3 regions of the Mesorhizobium montanum genome follow, and region 3 is predicted to be linked to each of the others. Evidence: predicted binding sites of a transcription regulator. Region 3 holds the regulator's gene; each other region holds the start of a gene.

What was found. Region 3 encodes PhoB, which activates phosphate uptake and scavenging genes when phosphate is short. Its sites were predicted from a motif close to TGTCATNNANCTGTCAT; they were not measured.
Positions count from the first base shown of each region.
Region 1: phnF (phosphonate metabolism transcriptional regulator PhnF) is a predicted target of PhoB. The motif match lies at 3,002-3,018, and genes of this name have one in related genera.
Region 2: RFM68_RS17410 (RNA degradosome polyphosphate kinase) is a predicted target of PhoB. The motif match lies at 1,933-1,949, and genes of this name have one in related genera.

Region 1 covers NZ_JAVIJF010000001.1:51,955-57,353, forward strand. The annotation lists gene RFM68_RS00250 (sugar ABC transporter ATP-binding protein) at 1-166, shown strand, start outside; gene RFM68_RS00255 (ABC transporter permease) at 163-1,128, shown strand; gene RFM68_RS00260 (zinc-binding alcohol dehydrogenase family protein) at 1,203-2,219, shown strand; gene phnF (phosphonate metabolism transcriptional regulator PhnF) at 2,227-2,964, opposite strand; gene phnG (phosphonate C-P lyase system protein PhnG) at 3,099-3,560, shown strand; gene phnH (phosphonate C-P lyase system protein PhnH) at 3,560-4,177, shown strand; gene RFM68_RS00280 (carbon-phosphorus lyase complex subunit) at 4,179-5,291, shown strand; gene RFM68_RS00285 (alpha-D-ribose 1-methylphosphonate 5-phosphate C-P-lyase PhnJ) at 5,288-5,399, shown strand, end outside.
Region 2 covers NZ_JAVIJF010000012.1:63,591-68,989, reverse strand. The annotation lists gene RFM68_RS17425 (BrnA antitoxin family protein) at 1-268, opposite strand, end outside; gene RFM68_RS17420 (FAD-dependent monooxygenase) at 347-1,579, opposite strand; gene RFM68_RS17415 (zinc-finger domain-containing protein) at 1,609-1,854, opposite strand; gene RFM68_RS17410 (RNA degradosome polyphosphate kinase) at 2,108-4,303, shown strand; gene ppx (exopolyphosphatase) at 4,300-5,399, shown strand, end outside.
Region 3 covers NZ_JAVIJF010000001.1:400,234-405,632, forward strand. The annotation lists gene xylF (D-xylose ABC transporter substrate-binding protein) at 1-175, opposite strand, end outside; gene RFM68_RS01900 (ROK family protein) at 445-1,689, shown strand; gene RFM68_RS01905 (VOC family protein) at 1,846-2,283, shown strand; gene phoB (phosphate regulon transcriptional regulator PhoB) at 2,413-3,102, opposite strand; gene phoU (phosphate signaling complex protein PhoU) at 3,122-3,829, opposite strand; gene pstB (phosphate ABC transporter ATP-binding protein PstB) at 3,850-4,653, opposite strand; gene pstA (phosphate ABC transporter permease PstA) at 4,650-5,399, opposite strand, start outside.

The sequences.
Region 1 (5,399 bases), 350 kb from region 3:
CCTGATCTCGTCCTATCTGCCGGAAGTCTACGAGCTCGCCGACACGCTGCATGTGTTCCGGCGCGGCAAGCTGGTCGCCACGCATGGCTTCCACAGCGCCGATCACGAGGAAATTCTCACGCAGGCGCTCGCCGAGAAACAAGAAAAACAGGGAGGTCAGACATGAGCACCGAGGCCATCGCCGCCGAAAAGCCCAAGCGAAATTACAACGCCCTGTTCGGGCTGACGCTGCTGGCGCTGCTCGTTCTGCTGTGGGTCATTCTGTCGCTGGCGACGCCGAGCTTCGCCTCGGCCAACAACATCTCGAACCTGCTGCGGCAAGGTTCGATGATCGCCATCCTGGCGGTCGGCCAGACCTTCGTCATCATCACCGGCGGCATCGATCTTTCCGTCGGCGCGGTGGTCGGCTTCACCACCGTCATCGCCGCCATGTTGATCAATGCCGGCATACCGGTCTTCGCCGCGATCCTGATCACGCTTCTGGTCGGCGTCGCCATCGGCCTGTTCCACGGTTTCGGCATCGTCAAGATGGGTCTGCCGCCCTTCATCATCACGCTGGCGACGCTGACGTCCCTGCGCGGCATCGGCCTGTTGATGACCAACGGCAATTCGATCTCGATCAACAACGACGCCTTCCAGGAGTTCTCGCGCAACTCCTTCGTCGGCATCCCCAATCTGTTCTGGATGGTGATCCTGGTTGGTATCCCGGCCTACGTCTTCCTGCATCACAGCCGCTGGGGCCGCTATCTGTTCTCGGTCGGCTCCAATGCCGAGGCGTCGCGCCTGTCCGGCGTCAACGTGCAGCGCACCATCTACATGGCCTATACGCTGTCCGGCCTGTGCGCGGCCTTCGTCGGCGTGCTGCTCGCCTCGCGCATCGGCATCGGCAACCCTACCCAGGCCGAGGGCTGGGAACTGCAGGCGATTGCCTCATCGGTGATCGGCGGCACCTCGCTGTTCGGCGCGGTGGGTTCGGTGCACGGGCCCCTGCTCGGCGCCTTCATCCTCGCCACCATCAACAACGGTGCCAACCTGCTCAACGTCAATGCCTTCTGGCAGCGGATCATCACCGGCCTGCTGATCATCGTCATCGTCTACTTCGACGGTCTGCGCCGTCGCGGCAAATGAATCCTCCCTGAAACTTCCGCGCCGGCCCCGTTCAACCGAGGCCGGCGCGCTTTTTTGAACTCTGGATTTGCCCAATGAAAGCCGTCGTCTGCCGCTCGCCCGGCGATCTCGTCCTCGAAGACCGCGCCGACCCCGGCGCGCCTCCGCCCGGCTGGGCGCGCATCGCGGTCAGCCATGTCGGCATCTGCGGCACCGACTACCACATCTTCGAAGGCAAGCACCCTTTCCTCGCCTATCCGCGCATCATGGGCCACGAGGTTGCGGGCACCGTGGCCGAGAGAGGTGAAGGCGTCGACCTTGCCGTCGGCGAGCCGGTGATCGTCAACCCCTATCTCGCCTGCGGCAAATGCGTTGCCTGCCGACACGCCAAACCGAATTGCTGCGTGAAGATCGAAGTGCTGGGCGTGCACCGCGACGGCGCCATGTGCGACGAGATCCTGGTGCCGGCGCAGAACCTTTATCCGGCAAACGGCCTGTCATTGGCCGACGCCGCCACAGTCGAATTCCTGGCCATCGGCGCGCACGCGGTGCGCCGCTCGCTTGGCATGCCCGGCGCGCGCACGCTGGTCATCGGCGCCGGCCCGATCGGCCTCGGCACGGCGATTTTCGCGCGCATCGCCGGGCTGGACGTCAGCCTGCTCGACATGAGCACCGAGCGTCTCGGCTTCGCCGAAAAGGAACTCGGCTTTGCCCCGCTCGACAGTTCGAAGGCAACCGCCGCCGAACTGGTGCGGCAGGCAACCGACGGTGAAGGTTTCGACCTCGTGTTCGACGCGACCGGCAACACGCGGTCGGTGCAGTCGGCCTTCGCCCATGTCGCGCATGGCGGCGCGCTGGTGCTGGTCAGCGTCGTCAAGGACGACATCACCTTCTCCGATCCCGAGTTCCACAAGCGCGAGATGACGCTCGTCGGCAGCCGCAATGCGCTAAGGGCCGATTTCGACCATGTCGCGGCTTCGATCCGCAACGGCGCCGTGCCGTTGGACAAACTCGTCACCCACCGCACGACGCTTGGCCAAACGCCGCGTGATCTGGCACGGTGGACGCATGAGAAATCCGGCCTGATCAAGGCGATCATCGAGGTCGGATAGGACGCTTCTAATCGTTGGCCGAGAGCCTGAGTTCCACCCGCTCCGCTGGAAAGCGCGACTCCGCGAACTGGATCGGCTGGCCGTCGAGCGTCACGTTGACGGCGACGGTGACCAGCACGATGGCGCCAGGCTGCAGATCCAGCGCGGCAATATCGTCGGCATCGGCGTGCCGTGCCGACAGCACCGTCGAGTTCCGAAGATAATCATTGATGCCGAAGCGCTTCAGCGAGGCGGTGATCGATCCTGTCTCCGCCATTGCCGCTTCGATGCCGGCGAAGCGTTTGGCGTCGAACCAGGTCGTTGCACGCGACACCGGGTGACCGTCGGCCTCGCCGCGCGTCTCCAGGCGGATGACGACCGCGCCCTTGGCAATGCCCAGCGACTCGGCGATGCGCCGGCTGGCCGGTTCGGTCGATGACGAAAGCAGCGCGATATGCCGCTCGGTCGTCTGCCCCTGCAGTCCGGTCGAGAAGCGCGTGCGTGCGCCGATCGGATAGGACAGCCGCTTGCGCGACAAGACGAAGGTGCCGCGTCCCTGCTCGGCCTTCAGCACGCCTTCCTGCACAAGTGCTGCAATAGCGCTGCGCACCGTGTGACGGTTGACGCCGTATCGCTCGGCCAACACGACTTCAGGCGGCAGTGCCGCATTCTCCGCGAAATCGCCGCTCGCAATCCCCTGCAGGATCCTGTCGGCGATCTGCCGCCACAGCGACACGCCGTTACGCCTTTCAATGCTGCTTGCCAGTCCGACCACCTATCGCCCCCGCGCATTTTTCCCGGGTTGTCATCCACCCGTCATGGACTCCCGTTACGAGGTGAGTATAATTTGTATAGTTGTCTATATCAATAGACAAATTTCTGCATGCAGGGAGCGACGCCATGCGAGGACGGGAAGCGCGCGAGCAGGCCGGGCGAAAGGCCATGATGGCAACGCTGGCACACGCTGCGGCCGACGACATCGCGCGTCTGTGGAACGAGGCCGGTCTGCCCTCGGAGGCGGAGCTTTTGCGTGGCCCCGAAACCGGATTGGTGACGGTGCGCGGGCGGATCGGCGGCGGCGGCGCGCCGTTCAATGTCGGCGAGGCGACGGTCACCCGCGCCACGGTGCGTCTGCCATCCGGCCAGGTCGGCCATTCCTACGCGCTCGGCCGCGACAAGGGCAAGGCAAGGCTCGCGGCGATAGCCGACGCGCTCTGGCAGGATCCGGCGCAACGCGAGGCGGTCGAGACGAAACTGGTCGCCCCCCTGCGCGCGGCGCACGACACGGCGCGCGAGACGCGCCGCGTCGAGACGGCGGCCACGAAAGTGGATTTCTTCACCATGGTGCGCGGAGAGGATTGATGAATATCGCCACGCAATCGATCGACGGCGGCTTCATTGAGCCGGTCTTCGACGCGCAAGTCGTCTTCCGAGCCATCATGGACGCTATGGCTCGCCCCGGTTCCGTCCAGGCCCTCGCGCAGCTCGCTCACCCGCCGGCGCCGTTGTCGGCGACGGCCGGCGCCGTAGCGTTGGCACTCTGCGACAACGATACGCCGGTCTGGCTCGATCCGCCGCTGCAGGCGGAAGCCTCGGTCAAGGCCTGGCTCGGCTTTCACACCGGCGCGCCCTTGGCCATGGCCAACACGCCGGCCGACGCGCATTTCGCCCTGATCGCCAATCCGAAGGAGATGGCGGCGCTCGACGGTTTCTCGCAAGGTACGCAGGAATATCCCGACCGCTCGACGACGCTGATCCTGCTCACCAGCGATCTCGGTTCCGGTCCGACGCTGCTGCTTGAAGGCCCGGGCATCGAGAAGACGGCGATGATCGCGCCGACCGGCATGCCGCGCCATTTCGTCGAGCAGTGGAAGCAGAACAACCAGCGTTTCCCGCGCGGCGTCGACATCATTCTGGCCGCGCCCGGCAGCCTCGCCTGCCTGCCGCGCACCACCCGCATCAAGACCATGGAGGCATGACATGTATGTCGCGGTGAAAGGCGGCGAAGCCGCTATTGCCAACGCCCATCGGCTGCTGGCCGATCGCCGCCGCGGCGACCGCTCGGTGCCGGCGCTGCGCCTCGACCAGATCGTCGAGCAGCTGGCGCTCGGCGTCGACCGGGTGATGAGCGAAGGCTCGCTCTATGATCGCGAGCTTGCGGCCTTGGCCGTCGTCCAGGCGCGCGGCGACATGATCGAGGCGATCTTCCTGGTGCGCGCCTACCGCACCACGCTGCCGCGCTTCGGCTACACCAACCCGGTCGATACCGGCGCCATGCAGGTCGAGCGGCGCGTGTCGGCCACCTACAAGGACCTGCCCGGCGGGCAGGTGCTTGGCCCGACCTTCGACTACACCCACCGCCTGCTCGATCCGGACCTCGCCGCCGGCGCCGAGGTCGAGACGCCCGCGCGGCGTTCGGTCGAGGCCGAGGCCATGCCGCGCGTTTCAGCGATCCTCGCCCATGAAGGGCTGATCGAAGCCGACGGCGACATGCCGCTCGACCATGTGCCCGGCGACATCACACGCGAGCCGTTGCAGTTCCCGATGGCGCGCGACATTCGCCTGCAGGCGCTGTCGCGCGGCGACGAGGGTTTTCTCTTGGCGCTCGGTTATTCGACGCAGCGCGGCTACGCCCGCAACCACCCCTTCGTCGGCGAGGTGCGTATCGGCGAGGTCGAGCTGGAGCTAGAGGTGACGGAGCTGCCCTTCGCCGCGCCGCTCGGGTCGATCCGCGTTACCGAATGCCAGATGGTCAACCAGTTCAAGGGCTCGGCCAAGGCGCCGCCGCAATTCACCCGCGGCTACGGCCTGGTCTTCGGCCAGAGCGAACGCAAAGCGATGGCCATGGCGCTGTGCGACCGCGCGCTGCGCGCCGGCGAGCTCGGCGAGGATATCGTCGCCGCCGCGCAGGACGAGGAGTTCGTCATCTCGCATTCCGACAATGTCCAGGCGACCGGCTTCGTCGAGCATTTGAAGCTGCCGCATTATGTCGACTTCCAGGCCGAGCTCGGCCTCGTGCGCCGCATGCGCGCCGAATACGAAGCGCGCATGAATGAGGGCAAAGCCGAAGAGAAGAGGGAGGCCGCGGAATGACCGCGCAACCGACAGAGATCGCCACCTACAACTTCGCCTATCTCGACGAGCAGACCAAGCGGATGATCCGCCGCGCCATCCTGAAGGGCATCGCCATTCCCGGCTACC
Region 2 (5,399 bases), on a different contig from region 3:
CGCTTTGATAACCGCGACCTTCCGGCGTGTGCTCTTTGAACCAGGCAACGACATCGGAATCGAGACGCAGGGTCAGCTGTTGCTTGATCGGTTTGAAATACGGATTTCGGACAGCCCTTTGCCAGAACTCTTCCGTCAATTCTGGAATGTCGCTGGTATCGATATCGTCTTCCGATCGTGCTTTCAGCGCCGCGATTTCGGCCTTCTGGGCTTCCGTCAGCGGCGGCGGATTTGTCGGATTGAATTTATATCGAACGGTTTTGCTCATAACGTCTTCTTTCCGCTTTCGTAGCCCGCCGCGCCGAAATGATCCGGACTACTTCTATCCCGTCTTCTTCTCGGTCTCCTACCGCCTCCCCACCTTCCGCTCCTCCCAGCCATAAAGCCAGTCCAGGTCCGCCGCGAGCTTTTCCGCCGGCCGAGCCGCCAGCACCAGGTTGCGGGCGATCGCCACCGGTCCCCAGGCGTGCCATGCCAGCCGATTGAGCGCGCCGCGCTTCAGCACCTTTTCGACGCGCGGCCGTCTGAGATTTTCCCACATGGCGAGGATCTGCCGCGGATCGCCGGGGGAATCCGCGACGAGGTTGGCAAGCATCGAGGCATCCTCGATCCCCATCGCCGCACCCTGCGCCGCGAATGGGGTCATCGCATGCGCGGCGTCGCCGATCAGCGCGATCCCCTCCGGCATCGTCCAGCGGCGTTGCTCGACCGTGTGGATGGGGAAAGCCGTCCATGGGCCGGCGAGCGCCACCAGCCTCGCCAGCGTTGCCGCCGTGCCGCGCATGGCGCTTGAAAGGATGGCGGGGTCGGCATGGCCGGACCAGCTTTCGGCGATGCGCTCGCCCCTGGTGAAGGCTGCAAGGTTGAAGGCGCTGCCCTTGCTCACCGGATAGGCGACCATATGGAAGCCGGCATGCAGGAAGGTGGTGACGCAGTCGATGGCGGCGATTTGCGCAAAGGCCTGGCCGGCGGCGCTTTGCGCCGGGATCGTCGCGCGCCAGGCGAGCTCGCCGGAGAACCGGCTTGCCGCAAACCCGACCGTCCGGGCAAGCTCGCTGCGAACCGAGGACCACACGCCGTCGGCCCCGATCAGCAGGCCGCCTGCGACCTTCGTGGCTTTGCCGTTGGTCTCGACCGTCGCGGTTACGCTTTGCGGCTCGACGGCGATGGCGCTCACCCGCGCGCCGGTGACAAGCTCGATGTCCGGCCGTTCCGCCGCCGCGGCCACCAGCGCCGCCTGCAGGTCGCCGCGATGCGCCACCAGATAGGGTGCCCCCCAGCGGCTTTCACCAGCTAACCCAAGCGGCACGCGCGCGAGCTCGCGCAGGCTTCTCGCGTCCTTCAACGCCACCGCTTCCGGCCGGATCGCGTTGGGCAGCAGGTGGTCCAGAACGCCGAGCCGGCGCAGGATGCGGGTCGCGTTGGGGGAAAGCTGGATGCCGGCGCCGGCCGCTTCGAGCTGCTTTGCCTGCTCGAACAGTCTTACCGGCAAGCCGCGCGCCGAAAAGGCAAGTGCTGCCGTCAGCCCGGCGATGCCAGCCCCGGCGATGACGACTTGCCGGGACCGTGTTTCAGCCATGATCTAGCAGTCATTCATGATCTGCGGGCTCAGGCGGCCTGGTCGACATAGAGGCAGCCGGCCGGCTGCGTTTCCGTCGCCTTCAGCGACGGCGAGTAGCGATAGAGCGTCGAGCAATAAGGGCAGACCTTTTCATTGTCGTCGCCCATGTCGAGGAACACATGCGGATGGTCGAAAGGCGGGTTGGCGCCGGTGCACATGAATTCCTTGACGCCGATCTCGATGACCGGATGGCCCGCGTCGTTCTGGAAATGGGGAATGCTACCGCCTGCCATCGTCGTCTCCAATTGGGTTCGGCCAGTGGGTGTGACCGGTCTGCATCTGGATCATAACAGGCCAGTTTGCAAGATCGATGAAATCAAACTGTCGCAAAAGGCTGGCAGAGGATAAGTTGAGCCGGTTAAGCGCATGAGGCTGGGCACGGAGCGATTCCGTGACGGATCATGCGTCACAAAAACATGTTAGAGCGTCGCCGAACGGCAATATGCGACGCTCCCTAGGGACGATTGCGGGCAAAAGCGGGAAACCATGAACGAACTGAAGCCGGTACAGAGCGAATTCATCACCGTCGAGGCGGCGAGCCCCGACGGCGGCAATCCCGACCGTTTCGTCAACCGCGAATTCTCCTGGCTGCAATTCAACCGCCGGGTGCTGGAGGAATCGCTCAACGAGCATCATCCGCTGCTCGAACGCGTCCGCTTCCTGTCGATCTCGGCGGCCAATCTCGATGAATTCTTCATGGTCCGCGTCGCCGGCCTTGCCGGCCAGGTGCGCGAGGGCATCGCGCTGAAGAGCCCGGACGGCCGCACGCCCGAGCAGCAGCTCGAGCAGCTGCTGCGCGAGGTCGAGCGTCTGCAGGAAGACCAGCAGAAGAGCCTCTCGACCCTGATGGCGCTGCTCAACAGGGAAGGCATCGAAAGCATCACCCGCGACGCGCTCACCAAGGATGAGAAGACCTGGCTGGAAGAGCATTTCCAGGAACAGGTTTTCCCGGTGCTGACCCCGCTGTCGATCGACCCGGCGCATCCGTTCCCGTTCATCCCCAATCTCGGCTTTTCGATCGCGCTGCAATTGCGCCATCGCAAAAATGGCGAGGAGATGAGCGCGCTGCTGCGTCTGCCGGTGGCGCTGCGCCGCTTCATCCGGCTGCCCGACCGCAAGAACCATGTCCGCTTCATCCCGCTGGAGGAAGCGGTCGGCATCTACATCGGCAAGCTTTTCCCCGGCTACGAGGTCAAGGGCTCGGGCACGTTCCGCATCATCCGCGATAGCGATATCGAGGTGGAGGAAGAGTCGGAAGATCTCGTTCGCCTGTTCGAGACGGCGCTGAAGCGGCGCCGCCGCGGCTCGGTGATCCGTATCGAATTCGACACGCTGATGCCGGCCCAACTGCGCGACTTCGTTGCCGGCGAGCTCGGTGTCTCGTCGAGCCGCATCAGCGTCTTGACCGGACCGCTGGCGCTCAACCAGATCTCCGAGATCGTCGCCATTCCGCGCGACGACCTCAAATTCACGCCTTACAATCCGCGTTTCCCCGAGCGCATCCGCGAGCATGGCGGCGACTGCCTGGCGGCGATCCGCGAGAAGGATATCGTCGTCCACCACCCTTACGAATCCTTCGACGTGGTGGTGCAGTTCCTGCGCCAGGCGGCGGCCGATTCCGAAGTGGTGGCGATCAAGCAGACGCTCTACCGCACCTCGAACGACAGCCCGATCGTGCGCGCGCTGATCGACGCCGCCGAGGCCGGCAAGTCGGTGACCGCGCTGGTCGAGCTCAAGGCGCGCTTCGACGAGGAGGCCAACATCCGCTGGGCGCGCGACCTCGAGCGCGCCGGCGTGCAGGTCGTGTTCGGCTTCCTGGAGCTGAAGACCCACGCCAAGATGTCGCTGGTGGTGCGCCGCGAGGACGGCAAACTGCGCAACTACGTGCATCTCGGCACCGGCAACTACCACCCGGTCACCGCGCGCATCTACACCGACCTGTCCTTCTTCACCACCGACCCGACGATCGCGCGCGATGTCGCGCAGCTCTTCAATTTCATCACCGGCTATGCCGAGCCGGCCGAGGAGATGCGCCTTGCCGTATCGCCGTTCACGCTGCGCAAGCGCATCCTGAAGCACATCGCAGAAGAGATCGTCCACGCCCGCGAGGGCCGGCCGGCGCGCATCTGGATGAAGATGAACGCGCTGGTCGATCCGATCATCATCGACGCGCTCTACGACGCTAGCCGCGCCGGCGTCGAAATCGACCTCGTGGTGCGCGGTATCTGCTGCCTCAGACCGCAGGTGCCGGGCCTTTCCGAGAACGTCCGGGTGAAGTCGATCGTCGGCCGTTTCCTCGAGCACAGCCGCATCTTCTGCTTCGGCAACGGCCATGGCCTGCCGTCCGACGAGGCTGTCGTCTACCTCTCGTCCGCCGACATGATGCCGCGCAATCTCGACCGCCGCGTCGAGACGCTGGTGCCGATCACCAATCCAACTGTGCATGAACAGGTGCTTGGCCAGATCATGCTGGGCAACATCATGGACAACCAGCAAAGTTTCGACGTATTGGCTGACGGCACCTCCCGGCGCGTTGTGCTGGAAGAGGGCGAAGAGCCGTTCAACGCGCAGGAATATTTCATGACCAATCCGAGCCTCTCCGGACGGGGCGACGCGCTGAAGTCGCATGCGCCCAAGCGCATTGCCCAGTTCAAGCGCCGCAAGAAGAACGGCGCCGCGTGATTTCAGTTTCCCAGGGCCGGCTTCAGGACCGGCGGCCGCTGTCGATCATCGACATCGGATCGAACTCGATCCGTCTTGTCGTCTATGAAGGGCTGGCGCGCTCGCCGACACTTCTGTTCAATGAGAAGATGCTGGCCGGCCTCGGCCGCGGCATCGTTTCGACGGGCAGGCTCGACCCCGAAGCGGTGACGCGATCGATGGAGGAATTCCGCCGCTTCCGCGCGCTGTCGGATCAGGCGGGCGCAGAGCACATGTATGTGCTGGCCACCGCCGCCGCGCGCGAGGCGGGCAATGGCCCTGACTTCATCCACCGCGCCGAGGACGTGCTGAAGACCGAGATCCGCGTGCTCACCGGCCGCCAGGAAGCCTATTATTCGGCGCTCGGCGTCATTTCCGGCTTCCATCCGGCCAACGGCATCGCCGGCGACCTTGGCGGCGGCAGCCTGGAGCTCATCGACACCAATGGCGAGTCGATCGGCGACGGCATCACGCTGCCGCTCGGCGGCCTGCGCCTGCAGGACATGGCCAAGAACTCGCTGGTCCAGGCGCAGAAGATCGCGCGCCAGGAGCTGGGGCGGGCAAAGCTCTTGAAGGGCGGACAGGGCAGGACCTTCTACGCCGTTGGCGGCACCTGGCGAAATCTCGCCAGGCTGCATATGGAAATGAACAACTATCCGCTCGGCGTGATGCATCACTACGAGATATCGGCAGACAGCGCGCAAAACTTCCTGAAGCAGGTCGCGCGCAGCGAGGTCGAGAAGGTGAGGGGCATCGAGGGCGTGTCCAAGAACCGCCGCTCGCTGCTGCCCTACGGCGCCGTCGTGCTGCAGGAGATCATGTCGGCGATGCAGCCGTCGAAGATCGTGGTCTCGGCGCAGGGCGTGCGCGAAGGCTTCCTCTATTCGTTGCTCGACGCGGAGGAGCAGAAGTCCGACCCGCTGATCTCGGCCGCCGAAGAGCTGGCGCTGCTGCGCTCGCGCTCGGTGCATCACGCGCATGACCTTGTCGAATGGACCGGGAAGGCCTTCCAGGCCTTCGGCATCGACGAGACGGAAGACGAGGCGCGCTACCGCCACGCCGCGTGCCTGCTCGCCGA
Region 3 (5,399 bases):
ACTTGTCGCCGGCGGCCTCGATTGCCTTCTTCATCGCCGCTTCGTCGGTCTTCCAGCGCTCTTCCTGGAAATTCGACCACGAGACGCCGATTACCTTGTCCTTCGCCTCGGCTACCGACGCCAGTGTCAACGACATGGCAACGCCCGCCAGAATGGCGGCTGCGAATTTTTTCATGATATCCTCCCTGCGCCCTGTGCGGCGCGACCCAGACTGGCCCGAAGGCCGGCACAGAGGCTTTTTTTCGAGCCTCAAAAAAATAGTGATCCAGCAAAACGACACTGTCAACTGAGATTCTGATGGCTTTTGATGGGTCCGGCCATTTTTTTCGACGTCCGCAATAAATAATGACATGGGCTTTGGCTTCTGCCACTATCCCTAGCGTGTCGGCGACAGGCCATGGCATCATCACAAGGCCGCGATGACCCGGGAGGACGTGCGAGACGATGTCGGTCGGAATCCGCCATGACGATTTGCGCCGGCGCAATCGCGCCATGGTGATTTCGGCCGTGCGCCGCGCCGGCCAGCCCTCGCGGACGGAGATTGCCGCCACCACAGGGCTCAGCCACTCGACCATCTCGGCGATTTCCGCCGACCTGATCCAGGAGGGCATTCTTACCGAAAGCAAGGCCAACGAGCCGACGGCGTTGAAACGCGGCCGGCCGCAGATCGGCCTTGCGCTGAACCCTGAAGCCGCCGCGGTGCTGACCGTGGTGTTGTCGCTGAATTTCCTGTCGGTCGCCGTGATCGACTATGCCGGCCAGGTGATTGCCGAGGAACAGCAGCGCCTGGACACGCTTGTCATGCCGCGCGACCAGCTGATCGGCGAATGCATGGCAATCGTCCGGCGCCGGCTGCAGGATCCCGACCTCGACCTGGGCAGTGTCGCGCGTATCGCCATGGGTATTCAGGGCATCACCGACACCCATGCACGCGCCATGCTGTGGTCGCCGATCACGCCGTTGACCGACATTCCTTTTGCCGACATCCTCGAGACGGAATTCGGCATCCCAGCCACCATGGAGAACGACTGCAACATGATGGCGGTGGCGCTGCAGTGGCGCGACCCCGAGCGCTATCGCGACGACTTCATCGCTATCCTGCTCTCACATGGCATTGGCATGGGCCTTGTGCTGAAGGGCACGCTGTTCACCGGCACCCATTCCTCCGGCGGCGAGTTCGGCCACATGATCCACCGCCCGGGCGGCGCGCTTTGCCGTTGCGGCCGCCGCGGCTGCGTCGAGGCCTATGCCGGCAATTATGCGATCTGGCGCAGTGCCATGAAGATGGGCGAGGACGCCGAGCCGGTCGACGTCGGCGACGCCGATATGCGGGCCCTTGCCGCGAAGGCGCGCGAGAAGGACGGCCCGGAGCGCGAGGCCTATCGCCGGGCGGGCGAGGCGCTTGGTTTCAGCCTCGGCAGCCTGTTTGCGCTGATCGATCCGGCGCCTGTCGCGATGGTCGGCGTCAGCGCCGCCGCCTTCGACCTGATCGAGCCGGCGCTGCGGGAGGCGATCGCCCAGACCGCCGGCGGCCAGCACTCGAAATCGATCTCCTTCGACACCGAGCCGAACGAATTGCCGCTGATCCGCGAAGGCTGCGCCATGCGCGCGCTGACCTTCGTCGACCAGGAGATTTTCGCTCCCGGTGTCCAATCTAGGACCGGCGCGGCGGGGAAGAACGTGGCCTGAGGCGGCGTTGACACGCGTGGCTCATCGCCAACGTTCGGGATTGGCTGCTGCCTCCCGCGGGTCATCCCAGGTCCGCGCGTCGCCTCGCTGCCTGCCGCGCCGGAAGTATCGAACCCGTCCGTTGTCAGACCCGACCACATCTTGTAGATCGGACACATGGCGCTCAAACGGATGGACAACATAGGAATCGTCGTCGAGGATCTCGCGACGACGATTGATTTCTTTCGCGAGCTCGGCCTCGAGCTCGAAGGTCGGGCTATGATCGAAGGAGAATGGGCCGGACGTGTCACTGGGCTGGGCGATCAGCGCGTCGAGATTGCCATGATGCGCACGCCGGACGGCCACGGCCGGCTCGAGCTCTCCCGCTTCCTCACACCGCCTGCCGTCGCGGATCACCGCAACGCCCCGGTGAATGCTCTGGGCTACCTCCGCGTGATGTTCACCGTGGACGACATCGACGAGACGCTTGAAGGGCTCCGCAAGCGCGGCGCGCATCTCGTAGGCGAAGTAGTCCAGTATAAAGACGCGTATCGGCTCTGCTACATCCGAGGGCCTGAAGGGCTTCTCATCGGAATCGCCCAAGAACTCGGCTGAGCGTAATACGAAGACGGTGACCGAGCGACCAATGTCAGCGAGCGCATCTCACCAGAGCAATTCCAGGAAAAGTGTGACACGGTAGGCTCGGCGTTTTCGCCCGTAAGCCCTTCCGTCCGGAATTGCGGCCTAATCTTCCCTGATTGCGTAGCCTGCCCCGCGGATGGTGCGGATGACGTCCGGCATGCGGCCGTTGTTGACGGCCTTGCGCAGGCGGCCGACATGCACGTCCACGGTCCGCTCGTCGATATAGATCGTCTCGCCCCAGACATTGTCGAGCAGCTGGCTGCGCGAGAACACGCGGCCGGGATGGCGCATCATGAATTCGAGCAGCCGGAACTCGGTCGGGCCGAGCCTGATCTCGCTCTTTTTGCGGTAGACGCGATGCGATTCGCGGTCGAGCACGATGTCGCCGACCTTGAGCACGCTGGACAGCACCTCCGGCTTGGCGCGGCGCAGCAACGCCTTGACACGCGCCATGAACTCCGGCGTCGAGAACGGCTTGACCAGATAGTCGTCGGCGCCGGTCGAGAGGCCGCGCACGCGGTCGCTCTCCTCGCCGCGCGCCGTCAGCATGATGATCGGCAGCCGCTCGGTCTCGGGCCGCATCCTGAGACGCCGGCAAAGCTCGATGCCGGAAACCGCCGGCACCATCCAGTCGAGTACGAGCAGGTCGGGAACGTTTTCCTGCAGGCGGATTTCGGCCTCGTCGCCGCGGGTCACCACTTCGACCTGGTAACCTTCGGATTCGAGGTTGTAGCGGAGCAGCACCCCCAGCGGCTCCTCATCCTCCACCACCATGATGCGTGGCGCGATCATTGGCAGATAACCTTTTCCGTCACGCCGCCGGCGCCGACATTGCCGTCTCGTCCTGCTTCGGGCGGTTCGCGGGCAATTGCGTGCCGGTCAACACATAATAGGCGTTCTCGGCGATGTTGGTCACATGGTCGCCGATGCGCTCGAGATTCTTGGCGCAGAACAGAAGATGCGTGCAAGCGGTGATGTTGCGCGGATCTTCCATCATGTAGGTCAGGAGCTCGCGGAAGACGGACGTGTATTTGACGTCGATGCGCTCGTCGTCGTTGCGAAGCTTGGCCAGCGCCGTAGCATCGCCCACCGTATATTCCTGTATCACCGCCTGGACCTGGATCAGCACCAACTGCGCCATGGAATCGATCGAATGCGTGAGATCGCGCGGCGCGGCGCTGATGCCGACGGCGCCGACGCGCTTGGCGATGTTCTTGGCCAGGTCGCCGATGCGCTCGAGGTCGCCGGCCATGCGGATCGAGCCGACCACGTGGCGCAGGTCGTCCGCCATCGGCTGCCGCTTGGCGATCAGCGTGATGGCGCGGTCGTCGAGCTCGCGCTGCCGCGCATCCATGATGGCGTCTTCGGAGACGACGCGCTGCGCCAGCGCATTGTCGGACTCGAGCAGCGCCCGGGTCGAAGCGCCGACCATGGAACCGGCAAGGTCGCCCATGTCGTTGATGAGCCGGCTGATCTGCCTCAGATCCTCGTCGAAGGAAGCGACGGTATGTTCGGCCATAATGATGTCCTCGTATGAACTCAGCCGAAGCGGCCAGTGATGTAGTCCTGCGTGCGCTTCTCGCGGGGCGAGGTGAATATCTTCTCGGTCCGGTCGAACTCGACCAGCTCGCCGAGATACATGAACGCCGTCTGCCGCGATACGCGCGCCGCCTGCTGCATGTTGTGGGTGACGATCACGATGGTGTAGTCGGCCTGCAATTCGTCGATCAGCTCCTCGATCTTGGCGGTCGACAGCGGATCGAGCGCGGAGGCCGGCTCGTCGAGCAGTATCACCTCGGGCTTCACCGCCACCGTGCGGGCGATGCATAGGCGCTGCTGCTGGCCGCCGGAGAGGCTGAGGCCGCTGGCGTTGAGCTTGTCCTTGACCTCGTTCCAGAGCGCGGCGCGCTTCAGCGCCTGCTCGACGCGGCTGTCCATCTCGGCCTTGCCGATCTTTTCATAGAGCCTGACGCCGAAGGCGATGTTTTCGTAGATTGACATCGGGAACGGCGTCGGCTTCTGGAACACCATGCCGATCTTGGTGCGCAGCAGGTTGAGGTCCTGCGAGCGGTCGAGGATGTTCTTGCCGTCGAGCAGCACCTGCCCTTCCGCGCTCTGCTTCGGATAGAGCTCGTAGATGCGGTTGAGCACGCGCAGCAGCGTCGACTTCCCGCAGCCCGACGGCCCGATGAAGGCGGTCACGCTGCGCTCGGGCAGGGACAGGTTGATGTCCTTCAGCGCTTTCGACTGGCCATAGTAGAAATTGAGGTTCTTGATCTCGATCTTGGCCTTCTCGACGGTCGTGTCGGCTACGTTCAGATCCGTGGACAACATCGGTTTCATCTGTCCTCTCTGCGTCCGGTTAGGCTGCGGGCGAAGATGCTCAGCCCGAGAACCGTCAGGGTGATTATGAGTGCGCCCGTCCAGGCCAGCTGCTGCCATTCCTCGTAAGGGCTGAGGGCAAACTGGAAGATGGTCACCGGCAGGCTGGCCATCGGGGCATTGAGATTGCTCGACCAGAACTGGTTGTTGAGCGCGGTGAAGAGCAGCGGCGCGGTCTCGCCGGAGATGCGGGCGATCGCAAGCAGGATACCGGTGACGATGCCCGACATTGCCGCGCGGTAGGCGACCGAACGGATCACCACCCAGCGCGGCGCGCCGATGGCGGTGCCGGCTTCGCGCAAGGCGTTGGGCACCAGGTTGAGCATGTCCTCGGTGGTGCGCACCACGACCGGGATGACCAGGATGGCCAGCGCGACGGCGCCGGCGATCGCGGAGAAATGGCCCATCGGCCGCACCATCAGCTCATAGACGAACAGGCCGATGATGATCGAGGGCGCCGACAACAGGATGTCGTTGATGAAGCGCACCACCGTCGTCAGCTTCGAGAAGCGACCATACTCAGCCATGTAGGTGCCGGCCAGCACGCCGATCGGCGTGCCGACGACGATGCCGATGATGGTCATCACGATGCTGCCGTAGATGGCGTTGAGAAGGCCGCCGGCGTCACCGGGCGGCGGCGTCATCTGCGTGAACACCGCCAGCGAGACGCCGGACAGCCCTTTGTAGATCAGCGCCCCGAGGATCAG